3 regions of the Sphingobium xenophagum genome follow, and region 3 is predicted to be linked to each of the others. Evidence: predicted binding sites of a transcription regulator. Region 3 holds the regulator's gene; each other region holds the start of a gene.
The links. Region 3 encodes LexA, which represses DNA repair genes until DNA is damaged. Its sites were predicted from a motif close to GTTCCNCNCTTGTTCT; they were not measured.

Region 1: CJD35_RS12270 (ATP-dependent helicase) is a predicted target of LexA. The motif match lies at 1,099-1,114, and genes of this name have one in related genera.
Region 2: uvrA (excinuclease ABC subunit UvrA) is a predicted target of LexA. The motif match lies at 1,974-1,989, and genes of this name have one in related genera.

What each region holds. Positions count from the first base shown of each region.
Region 1 is NZ_CP022745.1:2,519,027-2,523,053, forward strand. Features, by position in the region: gene CJD35_RS12270 (ATP-dependent helicase) at 1-1,031, opposite strand, end outside; gene CJD35_RS12275 (GFA family protein) at 1,135-1,530, shown strand; gene CJD35_RS12280 (hypothetical protein) at 1,727-2,170, shown strand; gene CJD35_RS12285 (RrF2 family transcriptional regulator) at 2,133-2,606, opposite strand; gene CJD35_RS12290 (globin domain-containing protein) at 2,715-3,158, shown strand; gene rsmD (16S rRNA (guanine(966)-N(2))-methyltransferase RsmD) at 3,143-3,694, opposite strand; gene CJD35_RS12300 (pseudouridine synthase) at 3,691-4,027, opposite strand, start outside.
Region 2 is NZ_CP022745.1:2,190,400-2,194,426, forward strand. Features, by position in the region: gene uvrA (excinuclease ABC subunit UvrA) at 1-1,963, opposite strand, end outside; gene CJD35_RS23400 (hypothetical protein) at 2,539-2,673, opposite strand; gene CJD35_RS10810 (UrcA family protein) at 2,830-3,162, shown strand; gene CJD35_RS10815 (LytR/AlgR family response regulator transcription factor) at 3,251-3,994, opposite strand; gene CJD35_RS10820 (sensor histidine kinase) at 4,000-4,027, opposite strand, start outside.
Region 3 is NZ_CP022745.1:2,930,079-2,934,105, forward strand. Features, by position in the region: gene trpD (anthranilate phosphoribosyltransferase) at 1-222, shown strand, start outside; gene trpC (indole-3-glycerol phosphate synthase TrpC) at 219-1,010, shown strand; gene moaC (cyclic pyranopterin monophosphate synthase MoaC) at 1,007-1,477, shown strand; gene CJD35_RS14310 (molybdopterin molybdotransferase MoeA) at 1,474-2,658, shown strand; gene lexA (transcriptional repressor LexA) at 2,784-3,455, shown strand; gene CJD35_RS14320 (ComEC/Rec2 family competence protein) at 3,452-4,027, opposite strand, start outside.

The sequences.
Region 1 (4,027 bases), 410 kb from region 3:
CCGACCCGCCGCGCTTCTTCCGGCCCGTCCCATATGCCGACGACGCGCACCTTCTCGCCCACGTCGATGTCGGTCCACAATGTCTTGCCCAGCCGATTGCCATTTTCGGCGATCACGCCCGATGCCGCGCCCAATATATGCGGGGTGGAGCGATAATTCTGTTCCAGCCTTATGATCTTCGCGCCGGGAAAATCCTTCTCGAACCGCAGGATATTGGCGACTTCCGCCCCGCGCCAGGAATAGATGGACTGGTCGTCATCGCCCACGCAGCACAGATTCTTGCGCGTCTGCGCCAGCAGCCGCAGCCACAGATATTGGCTGGAGTTGGTGTCCTGATATTCGTCCACCATGATATATTTGAACCGCTGCTGATAGCTTTCCAGCACGTCGCGATGGCTTTTCAATATCGTCAGAACATGCAGCAGCAAGTCCCCGAAATCACAGGCATTAACCGCGCGCAACCGGGCCTGATAGGCGGCGTACAGCTTTTGCCCCTTGCCATTGGCATAGCCCTCGCTCTCGCCCGCGCTGATGTCGTCCGGGGTCCACCCCTTATTCTTCCACTGGTCGATCAAGCCGCCCAATTGCCGCGCGGGCCAGCGCTTCTCGTCAATCCCTTCGGCCTGGATCAACTGCTTCATCAGCCGCAACTGGTCGTCCGTATCCAGAATCGTGAAATTGGATTGCAGCCCGACCAGTTCGGCATGACGCCGCAGCATCTTGGCCGCGATCGCGTGAAACGTGCCCAGCCATGGCATCCCCTCGACCGCCGGGCCGATCATACGCCCCACCCGTTCGCGCATTTCCCGCGCCGCCTTGTTGGTGAAGGTGACGGACAGGATTTCGGACGGCCAGGCGCGCCGGGTCGCGACCAGATGGGCCAGACGCGCGGTCAGCGCAGCCGTCTTGCCCGTTCCGGCACCCGCCAGCACCAGCACCGGCCCTTCGGTCGTCAGCACTGCTTCGCGCTGCGGCGGGTTCAGGCCCTTGATATAGTCGGGGTCGGTGGAGGAGGGGGCGGGAAAGTTCATGGACAACAACTAGGGCTGGGCAGGGGCGGGGGCAAGGCATCAGCCTTGCAGTGACGCGCCTTCTATGAGAACAAAAGGGGAATTGTGCAAGGGAGGACGAATCATGGCGACGGGGAAATGTCAGTGCGGCGCGATCCGCTACGAAGTCAGCGGGGAGCCCGCGCATAGCGCCATCTGTCACTGTGCCGATTGCCGCGCCAGTTCCGGCGCGCCGATGGTCGGTTGGGCCTTGTTTCAGCGGGATGCGGTGAGCATTGAAGGCACGCCGGTCGCCTATCAATCCTCCCAGAACGCGACCCGTCATTTTTGCGGAACGTGCGGTACCGGGCTGTTCTACACCAATCCCGCCATCTTCCCCGGCGGCATCGATATTCAGACCGCGACGCTTGACGATCAGTCGGCCTTTCCACCCCAGGCGCATATCCAGATGGCCGAAGCGCCGCCATGGATGGCTACCGCCAACGAACTGCCAAAATTCGATCGCTTTCCCGGCGAATAAGGCGGTTCGATACGGAGGGAAGGGCAGATGCTCCTCTCTTGCGCACATTGGCCAGACGATCACTCCTGCTTCATCTCATGGCGCATCCGGCACGGCTCACCGCCACAGCCGGAACGGGCGCGTCACGACTCCGGTTCTTCGCTCACTCTTCCCCGCGTAATGGGGCCATGAGAAAAGAAGGAAAGGATATTTTCCGATGAAGTCGATCATGCTGGCCAGCGCCGCGATGCTCAGTTTTGCCGCCGTTACAGGCGTTGCCACCGCGCAGGAAACCCCGGCTCCGATGAGCCAGCCGCCCGCTGGCGACATGGCGCCGCCTGCCGATCCTGCCACCCCCGCCATGCCAGCAGACCCTGCCATGACGGCCCCTGCTGCACCCGGAACTGCTCCGGCAACCCCTGCTGATCCCAATGCAGGGATGCCGACCGGCGCCGTCCCGGCAGACCCCGGCATGGACCCGGCGCCTGCTGGCGTTCCCAATGACCCGGCTGCACCCGTCGGATCGGCTGCAAACCCTGTGACCGTAGGCGGCAACATGACCCCGCCCCCGGCGGAGGCGAAGGACTATCCCGTCTGTTCGAAAACCGTGCAGGACAGCTGCATCAATCCGAGCGAGGCGCGCAAGGCGCGTCGCCGCTGACCAATGCATCCGGGCCGGGCAGGGCAGCGATGATCGCTGCCAGTCCGGCCCGGTCGCGGGTCGCATCGCTCAGGCTGTGCCGGTCCAGCACGGCCAGAAATGCAGCGGCGGCCTGCGCCAATATGCCGGTCAGCCCGCAAGACGGGCTGACCGGGCAGGTCGCACAGTCGGCCATTCTCATGTCCGGCTCGCTATGCCGGACCACCGCGCCGATGCTGATTTCCTCCGGCGCGCGTGCGAGCGAAAAGCCACCGCCGCGCCCGCGCTGGGTCGCGATAAAGCCACCCTGCGCCAAGCCATGCACCACCTTCATCAGATGATTGCGCGACAGTCCGTAAGCGTCGGCAATCTGCGCAATCGTCGCCCGCCCGTCTGGCGATGCTGCCAGATGAATCAGTACGCGCAGCGCATAATCGGTGTGTCGGGTCAGTTGCATGGTTTCGTTCGTTAATCCTCCGACTGGCAGGTTAAAACATATATCCTGTTTACATCTTAAAAGATGCAAATTAAATACCGCTTATCGAGTCTGTCGAAAGGCGTTTATATGTCCAGCTCACTGTCGGCTTCCACCATCGCAATCGTCAAATCGACTGGTCCCGCCCTGCGCCAGCATGGCGTCGCCATCACAACGGCCATGTACGCCAGGCTCTTTCAGGACGAAGAGGTAAAGGCGATGTTCGATCAGGCTGCACAGGCAAGCGGCGAACAGCCCAGGCGTCTGGCTGCCGCGATCCTTGGCTATGCGGAGAATATCAACAAGCTGGGTGCGCTCGACGGCGCGGTCGCCCGCATGGTCGCGCGCCATGTCGAAACCAGAGTCCGGCCGGAACATTATCCCAAGGTCGCCGCCGCCCTGCTGCCTGCCATCCGGGAGACATTGGGCGAAGAGGTCGCAACGGATGCAGTGCTGAACGCCTGGGCGGAAGCCTACGGCTTTCTTGCAAACATATTGATCGCCAAGGAGGCGGCGGCTTACGAAGCCGCCTGATCCACTGCCCGCAATATGGTGATCCGCGCCTTGCCCGCGTCACGCACGGCGTCGATGGCAAAGCCCTTCACCTCGACATCCTCGCGCCGGTCGGTCTCGATGCTGATCCAGGTCGCAGGCCCGGTCCAGCCAAGCCGCCCCAGCTTGTCGAGCGCAACCTGTCCCGCCCCCGTGCCATAGGGCGGGTCCATGAAGATGAGGTCCAATGGCTTGGGCGCGGACCCCAGAGACAGGACGCTCGACGCCCTGATGTCGGGCCTGATGCCCAGCCTTTCGCCATTGGCGCGGATCGAATCGATCGCCAGCTTGTCCTGCTCGACGAACAGGCATGTCGCCGCGCCGCGCGACAGCGCCTCGAACCCCAGCGCTCCGGACCCGGCGAAAAAGTCGCCAACCGCCAGTCCCTCGAACGATCCGATCCGGCTGACCAGCATCGAAAACAGCGTCTCGCGGGTCCGGTCGGCGGTGGGTCGGGTCGCGTCGCCCTTCGGCGCGGTCAGCGGGCGACCGCGCCATTGGCCGGATATGATCCTCATTTGCTGTCCTTCAGGCTGGCCTTGAACTGGACCAGGTCATGCTGGCGTATTTCCTGAACCGCGCCGGGCGGCAGGTCGCCCAGCAGGAAGGGGCCATAGCTGGTGCGGATCAGTCGGTTGACCTGCAACCCCAGATGTTCCAGCACCCGGCGGACTTCACGGTTCTTGCCCTCCGTCAGGGTCATTTCGATCCACTGGTTGCGTCCGGTGCGCCGCTCCAGATTGGCCTCGATCGGGCCGTAGCGAACGCCCTCAATCTCGATCCCGTCGAACAGATCCTCCAGTTGCTGCTGGCTCACCTCGCCAAAGGCGCGCGCCCGGTAGGTGCGGGGT
Region 2 (4,027 bases), 740 kb from region 3:
TCGATGCGGTGACGCCGCGCAGATTGTTGGCGCGGGCATTGTGGACGGTGATCTTCTTGCCCGATCCCTTGCGGCGCTTCTTCGGCACGTCGATGCGGCGGGTGCCGTTCAGATAGTCGGCGGTCAGCGACCCTTTGGCGGCGAGGATGTCGGACAGCGTGCCCTGGGTGACGATCTGCCCGCCATGGATGCCTGCGCCCGGCCCCATGTCGACGATATAGTCGGCGTGGCGGATCGCATCCTCGTCATGCTCGACGACGATCACGCTGTTGCCCAGGTCGCGCAGGCGCTTCAAGGTCACGAGCAACCGGTCATTGTCGCGCTGGTGCAGGCCGATCGACGGTTCATCGAGGACGTAGAGTACGCCGGACAGCCCGCTACCGATCTGGGACGCCAAGCGAATGCGCTGGGATTCGCCGCCGGACAGCGTGCCGCTGGTGCGGTCGAGATTGAGATAATCGAGCCCGACATTGTTGAGGAAGCCCAGGCGCTCGACGATTTCCTTGAGAATGGCCTTGGCGATCTGGTTCTGCTGATCGTTTAGCTTGTCCGGCATCGCGGTGAAGAAATTGAGCGCGTCCACGACCGATCGGCGGGTGGAGAGGGAAATATCCTCGCCCGCAATCTTGACCGCCAGCGCTTCGGGTTTGAGGCGCGCACCGTGGCAGGTTTCGCAGGGCTGGGCGCGCTGATATTTGCTCAGTTCCTCGCGCATCCAGGCGGATTCGGTTTGCAACAGACGGCGGTTGAGATTGCCGATGACGCCCTCAAACGCTTTCTTCACCTCATAGCTCTTGCGGCCATCCATGAATTTCAGGGTGACCGGCTTGCCGCCGGTACCGTGCAGGATGATGAGCTTCACTTCGCCCGGCAGGTCCGACCAGGGTGTGTCGAGGCTGAAGCCGAATTCCTTGGCCAAAGAGCCGAGCACTTGCATATAATAGGGACTGGGCGGGTTGGATTTTGCCCAGGGGACGACCGCGCCCTTCTTGAGGCTCAGGGCTTCGTTGGGGACGACCAGTTCGGGGTCGAACTCCAGCCGTTCGCCAAGGCCGTCGCACGCCGGGCAGGCGCCCATGGGCGCGTTAAAGGAAAAGAGGCGCGGCTCGATCTCCGCGATGGTGAAACCGCTGACGGGACAAGCGAATTTTTCACTGAACACGATGCGGTTGGCGGGGATGCCGGACCCCTTCATCTTCTTGTCGGCGGCAGGGGCTTCATCCTCGCGGCCCGGCACGACGCCATCGGCCAGATCGACATAGGCCAGGCCGTCGGCAAGTTTGAGCGCCTGCTCGAAACTGTCGGCGAGGCGGGTACCCATGTCGTTTTCCACGGCCAGGCGGTCGACCACGACTTCGATGTCATGCTTATATTTCTTGTCGAGCGCGGGGGCGTCCTCGATCAGCATCATTTCGCCGTCGATGCGGACGCGGGTATAGCCCGCCTTCTGCCATTCGGCCAATTCCTTGCAATATTCGCCCTTCCGCCCGCGCACGACGGGCGCAAGGAGGTAAAAGCGGGTGCCCTGCGGCAGCAGCATCACGCGATCGACCATCTGGCTGACGGTCTGGGCGCTGATCGGCAGGCCGGTGGCGGGGCTGTAGGGGATGCCGACCCGCGCCCATAACAGGCGCATATAATCGTAGATTTCGGTAACGGTCGCGACGGTCGAGCGCGGATTCTTGGATGTGGTCTTCTGCTCGATGCTGATTGCGGGGCTCAAACCCTCGATATGCTCCACATCGGGCTTCTGCATCATCTCCAGAAACTGGCGCGCATAGGCGGAAAGCGATTCCACATAGCGCCGCTGTCCTTCGGCATAGATGGTGTCGAAGGCGAGCGAGCTTTTGCCCGATCCCGACAGGCCAGTAATGACGATGAGGGAATCGCGGGGCAAATCGACATCGACGCCCTTGAGGTTATGCTCGCGCGCGCCGCGCACACTTATGTGGGTCAGACTCATGGGGCGTGTTGTTCCAGATTTGTTCTGTTCGGGCAAGTCCATCTGCCGATCGTCCCGACAGATGGGGCGAGGGCAGGGATTTGAGAAGGGAAAATCCGCACCGTGGAGCGCAAAGCTAGCTGCCCTGTACCAAAGACATGGGCGTTGATTTGCGCGTCATTGCCGATTTTGTCGGCCATGACGTAGCGTCCAGTCATCCGACTGAGCCTATCCTGGCCAACGCAGGAACGCTGCCAACGGCGCGTCCCATGTCGTTGGTGGATGTCGGTCGGCGGTTTGTCGCCGGGGAATGCCGCCGGGCGTATTGCCGGGGCAGGTTGTCGAACGGGGCGTTCGCGCAGCGGCATTGCAGCTATGATGAGCGCCATGCAGAAAACGGCTGCGCAGATGTCGCACCGTCTTTTCCGCAACAGTTCATCCCGATCCCGGTGCCCGACAGCATCCTGGATACGCCCCCGGCCATCCCTTGCGCCGGGGGCGTTTTCTCGTTTGGCTGGCGCGGACCGATGCGCTGACCCTGCTGTCGCAGGCGCGCGAATTCCGCATCCGCCATTCGTTGCGATTCCCGCTTTCCGTTACGGCAAATGTCGTTTGGCGGCCTGTTCATGTCGTTCGTCGCGCTGTTTGTCCGAGCCGCGCGGCGCTTTGTCGATGGGAGCGTCGTTGGCCGATGCGGAGTGCCGCCGGTCGAACCAGGCGGGCGTCATCATCGGCCCGCGCCTAAACAGGGTGGGCGAACGGGAGACGGCGCCGACCCCAAATGATCCCCAGGCCCGCCCCGTTCGCACCCGGACCGCCGCCCGCCCCTAACAGGCGGTGGTCGATAAGTGGCGATTGAGCCACAGCAGATTTGAGGAGATAAGCCCATGTTCCGTTCGACCCTTTTCGCCGCGCTCGGTTCCTTCGCGCTGATCGCCACCGCCGGTTCGGCTTCGGCTGGTGAATTTATATCCAATGGCCGCACGAGCGAAGTGCGCCATGGCGACCTGAACCTGTCCAAGGCGTCCGACCAGCGGGAATTGCGTCAGCGCATTTCCCGCGCGGCAAACCGGGTTTGCAAGTCGACCGACCACGCCACCAAGCAGGCATGCAAGACGCAGGCGATCGCGCATGTCGAAGCGCCGGTCAACGCCGCCATCGCTCGTGCCGAAACCAGCGAACGCTATGCCGATGCAGGCGCGAAGGGCATGCAGAACTGATTACCGGGGTACCCGCCAAATTGTGAAGAAGCCCGGCCAATGCCGGGCTTTTTTGCGTGAGGGCAGGGCGACGCGCCGTTGTTCCGCCTCAGCGTCCCGTCATGGCGCGGGCGTTGGCCAGGAAGGTGCGGCCAATGCGGATTTCGTTACCGTCGACGAGCGCGGCGAACCAGACGCCGCTGCCGTCATGACGCAGGCGGGCGATATGATCGCGCCGGACGATGTGGGAGCGATGGAGGCGGACGAACTGCTGCGGATCGAGCCGCTCCTCCAAGCTGCTGATCGTCTGGTGCAGCAGATAGCTGTGGCTGCCGACATGCAGGCGCATATAGTCGCGTTCGGCTTCGATCCGGTCGATCTGGTCAGTGGCGATGCGGATCAGTTCGGAACGATGGGGCACCCAGAATTCTTCGGCCCAGTCGGGTTGTGGTTCGGCGGGTGCAGGGATGCCTTCGGGCGCGCGGTTGCGCAACACTGCCTCGACCCGGTCGATGGCGCGGGTCAGGCGATCGTGCGCCACGGGCTTGAGCATATAATCGATGGCGGCCAGGTCGAAGGCTTCGACCGCGAACCCTTCAAAGGCGGTAACGAAGATGACGGCCGGGCGGATGCCCATGCGCCCGACCGCGCGGGCGACGCCGATGCCGTCGAGCAACGGCATGGCGATGTCGAGCATGACGAGGTCGGGCTTCAATCCTTCGATCAGGCGTAGCGCAGCTTCGCCATCGGTGGCGGTGCCCACAAGCGCGATGCGCGGTTCACGCGCGCACAGCATCTGGAGCCGCTCGACGGCAAGCGGTTCATCGTCAACGATCATGGTGCGGATGGACATGGACGTCAGCAACCCCGACGGATGATGGGTAGG
Region 3 (4,027 bases):
GCGATCCGGGGCGGCGACGCAGCGCATAACGCCGCCGCCCTGCGCGCGCTGCTGCTGGGCGAACCGGGCGCCTATCGTGACGCCGTGCTGCTCAACGCCGCAGCCGCCCTTGTCGTGGCCGACGCGGTAGCGGACCTTAAGGAGGGCGTGGAGGAAGCGGCCGAGACGATCGACCGTGGCCTTGCCAATGCCCTGCTCAATTGCTGGATAGCCTATCAATGACCAACAAGCTGATCGAGATTTGCGATTTCAAGCGCAAGGATGTCGCCCGGCGCAAGGCCGCGACATCGCTGTCGTCGCTCCACGCCCGCGCCAGCGAACAGACGCCCCCACGCGGCTTTCGCAAGGCGCTGGACGACGCAGCCCGTTCCGGCTTCGGCTTGATCGCGGAGATCAAGAAAGCCAGCCCGTCCAAGGGGCTGATCCGCGAAGATTTCGATCCCCCCGCCCATGCGCAGGCCTATGCCGCTGGCGGCGCGGCCTGCCTGTCGGTGCTGACGGACGAACCCTATTTTCAGGGCCATGACGATTATCTGATGGCGGCCCGCTCCGCCTGCGCGCTTCCCGTACTGCGCAAGGATTTCATCGTCGATCCCTGGCAGATTTTGGAAAGCCGGTCGCTGGGGGCCGACGCGATCCTGATCATCGTCGCCGCCCTTGATGACGGGCAGATGGCGGAGATTGAGGATGCAGCGCTTGGGCTTGGCATGGACGCGCTGATCGAAGTGCATGACGAGGCGGAAATGGAGCGCGCGCTCAAGCTGCGATCCCGCCTGATCGGCGTCAACAATCGCGACCTTCGCGATTTCAGCGTCGATTTCGCCCGCACCTATGAACTGGTGGGCAAGGCGCCTGCCGGTTACACCTTCGTCGCCGAAAGCGGCCTTGGCAGCCATGCCGACCTGACCGCCATGGCCGATCATGGCGTGCGCTGCTTCCTGGTGGGCGAAACGCTGATGCGGCAGGCCGATGTCGAGGCGGCGACGCGCAGCCTGCTGACCGGCGCGTGACGGGCCTTACCCATCTCGACGCGGACGGCGCGGCGCGCATGGTCGATGTGTCGGCCAAGGCGGTGACCGCGCGGGAAGCGGTCGCCAGCGGCCGGATCGACATGATCGCCGATGCCGCTGCCGCGATTGCGCAGGGACTGGTCAAGAAGGGCGACGTGCTGGCGGTCGCGCGGGTCGCAGGGATCATGGCGGCCAAGCGCACGGCCGACCTCATCCCGCTTTGTCACCCGATCGCGCTGAGCAGCGTGAATATCGACTTCGATCTGGACGAAAGCGGCGTGACCGTCACCGCCACCGCGCGCACCGCTGGCCAGACGGGCGTGGAAATGGAGGCGCTGACCGCTGCCTCTGTCGCGCTGCTCACCATCTATGACATGGCCAAGGCGCTCGACAAGGGCATGGTCATTGGCCAGGTCCGCCTGATCGCCAAGAGCGGTGGCAAGTCGGGCGACTGGCGCGCGGCATGAGCCTGCTGCCCGTCGCCGAGGCGCAGGTTCGCCTGTTCGCCCTTGCGAGCCCGCTGCCAGCGGAAACAGCGCCGGTCGCCGCCTGCACCGGACGCTGGCTGGCCAGCGACCTACTGGCGCTTCGCGACCAGCCCTGGGCCGATCTGTCCGCGATGGACGGCTATGCCGTGCGTGCCGCTGAATGGCCGGGGCCGTGGCAAGTCACTGGCGAAAGCGCGGCTGGCGGCGCTGTGCCTGCGCCGCTGGCGCCCGGACAGGCCTGCCGCATCTTCACCGGCGCGCCCCTGCCCGCTGGCGCAGACACGATCCTGATCCAGGAAAATGCCATCCGCGAGCGCGACCGACTGACCGCCAGCGACGATCCCCTGCCTGTCGGGCGCAACATACGCCCGGCCGCGTCGGACTTTGCCACGAACGCCCTGTTGCTCGCCACCGGGACTACCCTTACACCCGCGCGCATCGCGCTCGCCGTGCTGGGCGGCCATGGGAGGCTGCCCGTCGGCCGCCGCCCCACGGTCGCGCTGATCTCGACCGGCAACGAACTCGTGCCCCCCGGCGCGCCGACCCCGGCGGGCAGTCTGCCCTCTTCCAATGCGGCCATGCTGGCGGCGATGCTGGCAACCCTGCCGTGCGACGTCGTTGATCTGGGCATCGTTCCCGATGATCTTGATGCCATGACGGCTGCGCTGAAACGCGCGGCGTCGGCGGACATCATCGTCTCTACCGGCGGTGCATCCGTCGGCGATCATGACATGGTCCGGCCTGCCTTTGTGCAGGCGGGGGGTACGCTCGATTTCTGGAAGATCAGGATGCGGCCGGGCAAGCCGCTAATGGCCGGTACCATTGCCGATGCCGTATTTTTGGGCCTGCCGGGCAATCCGGTCTCGGCCTTTGTCACCGCGACGCTGTTCCTGTTGCCGCTGGTGCGCCATCGCGCCGGATCGACCGCGCCGCTCCCGCGCCTGAGCGAGGCGCGCCTTGCCGCGCCGCTACCCGCGACCGGCGATCGCGACGATTATCTGCGCGCCTATCGGGGGGAGGCCGGGATCGTCTCCGTCACGTCGCAGGACAGCGCCGCCACGGCCGCCATGGCTATGGCCGACTGCCTGATTGTTCGCCCTGCCGGTTCATCGATCGCAGCCGCAGGCGACATCGTCACCATCCTGCCCCTGACGGACTGATCGACCGTTCGATTGGACCCGGTCCCCATGGCCGGATGCGCCGCTTCCGGTCCGTTGTTGCTCGCTTGACTCGCCTCCTTCCGTTTCCTATGTGTTCCTTATACGTTCCATGGAGGACCGCAGGCATGTTGACCCTCAAGCAGCAGGAATTGCTGAGTTTCATCCAGACCCGGCTGGAGGAAGGTGGCGTATCCCCTTCTTTCGAGGAGATGAAGGATGCACTCGACCTGCGATCCAAGTCCGGCATTCACCGGCTGATCAATGCATTGGAGGAACGCGGCTTCATCCGCCGCCTGCCCAATCGCGCCCGCGCGCTGGAGGTGTTGAAGCTCCCCGACGCCATGCACCGCGTCCCTGCGCCGGTTGCTCCGGCCAAGCCGCAACTGGCGCCCAGCCTGCCGATCGCTGCCAATGACGTCATCGAAATCCCGCTGCATGGCCGTATTGCCGCCGGCGTCCCGATCGAGGCGATGGAGGGGCAGAATATGCTGTCCGTCCCCGCCGCGCTGCTGGGGGCTGGCGATCATTATGCGCTGGAAGTGTCGGGCGATTCGATGATGGAAGCGGGCATTCTCGACGGCGATTTTGCACTGATCCAGCGCACTGATGTCGCCCGCGAAGGCCAGATCGTCGTCGCCCTGATCGACGATGCGGAAGCGACGCTTAAATATTTCCGCCGCGAAGGACAGCGCGTCCGGCTCGATCCGGCCAACAGCGCCTATGAACCGCAAATCTATGATCCGCGACAGGTGCGAATTCAGGGCAAGCTGGCGGGACTGCTGCGCCGTTATAATTAAGGCCGCCATGACGGGCTGCGGCGAGGGCGCGGTGCGACGATCCAGGGATGAGCGTCGCCCGCCATCTTCACCGTACTGACCCGCGCATCGTCCAGGTCGATGGCAATGCCGCCGGTTCGCGCCAGCATCCGTCGGTCGATCTTCAGCCAGCGCGGGCGGCACCAACGTGGCAGCGCGCGATCGGCAATGACGATGTCGGCGGCGGCACATTCCCGGCTGAACAAGGCCCGTTCGACCAGCATGTCGCTGCGGGTGGCCAGCACATGCCAGCGCCGCCCGCCCGCCTGCATCCCCACTGCGCACAGATCCGTCGAGCAGCGCGCCTGCCGCAGGTCCGCCATCGCTTCGATCGGCCCGTCATAGCCTGCGCTCTCCGCCAGCGTGTCACGCACATAATCGCCTGCGCCCGCGCGCAGCAGTGCCATGCCGCCCGTCGATGTCCGCACCGCGACGTGGCGGTCATCGCTCGTCACCAGAATATCGGGCGGTGATAGCCAAAGCACGCCGGTCACGCCGATCGCCACGGGCCCAAGGCCCAGCCAGCGCCACCCGCTGCGCCACAACAGACACCA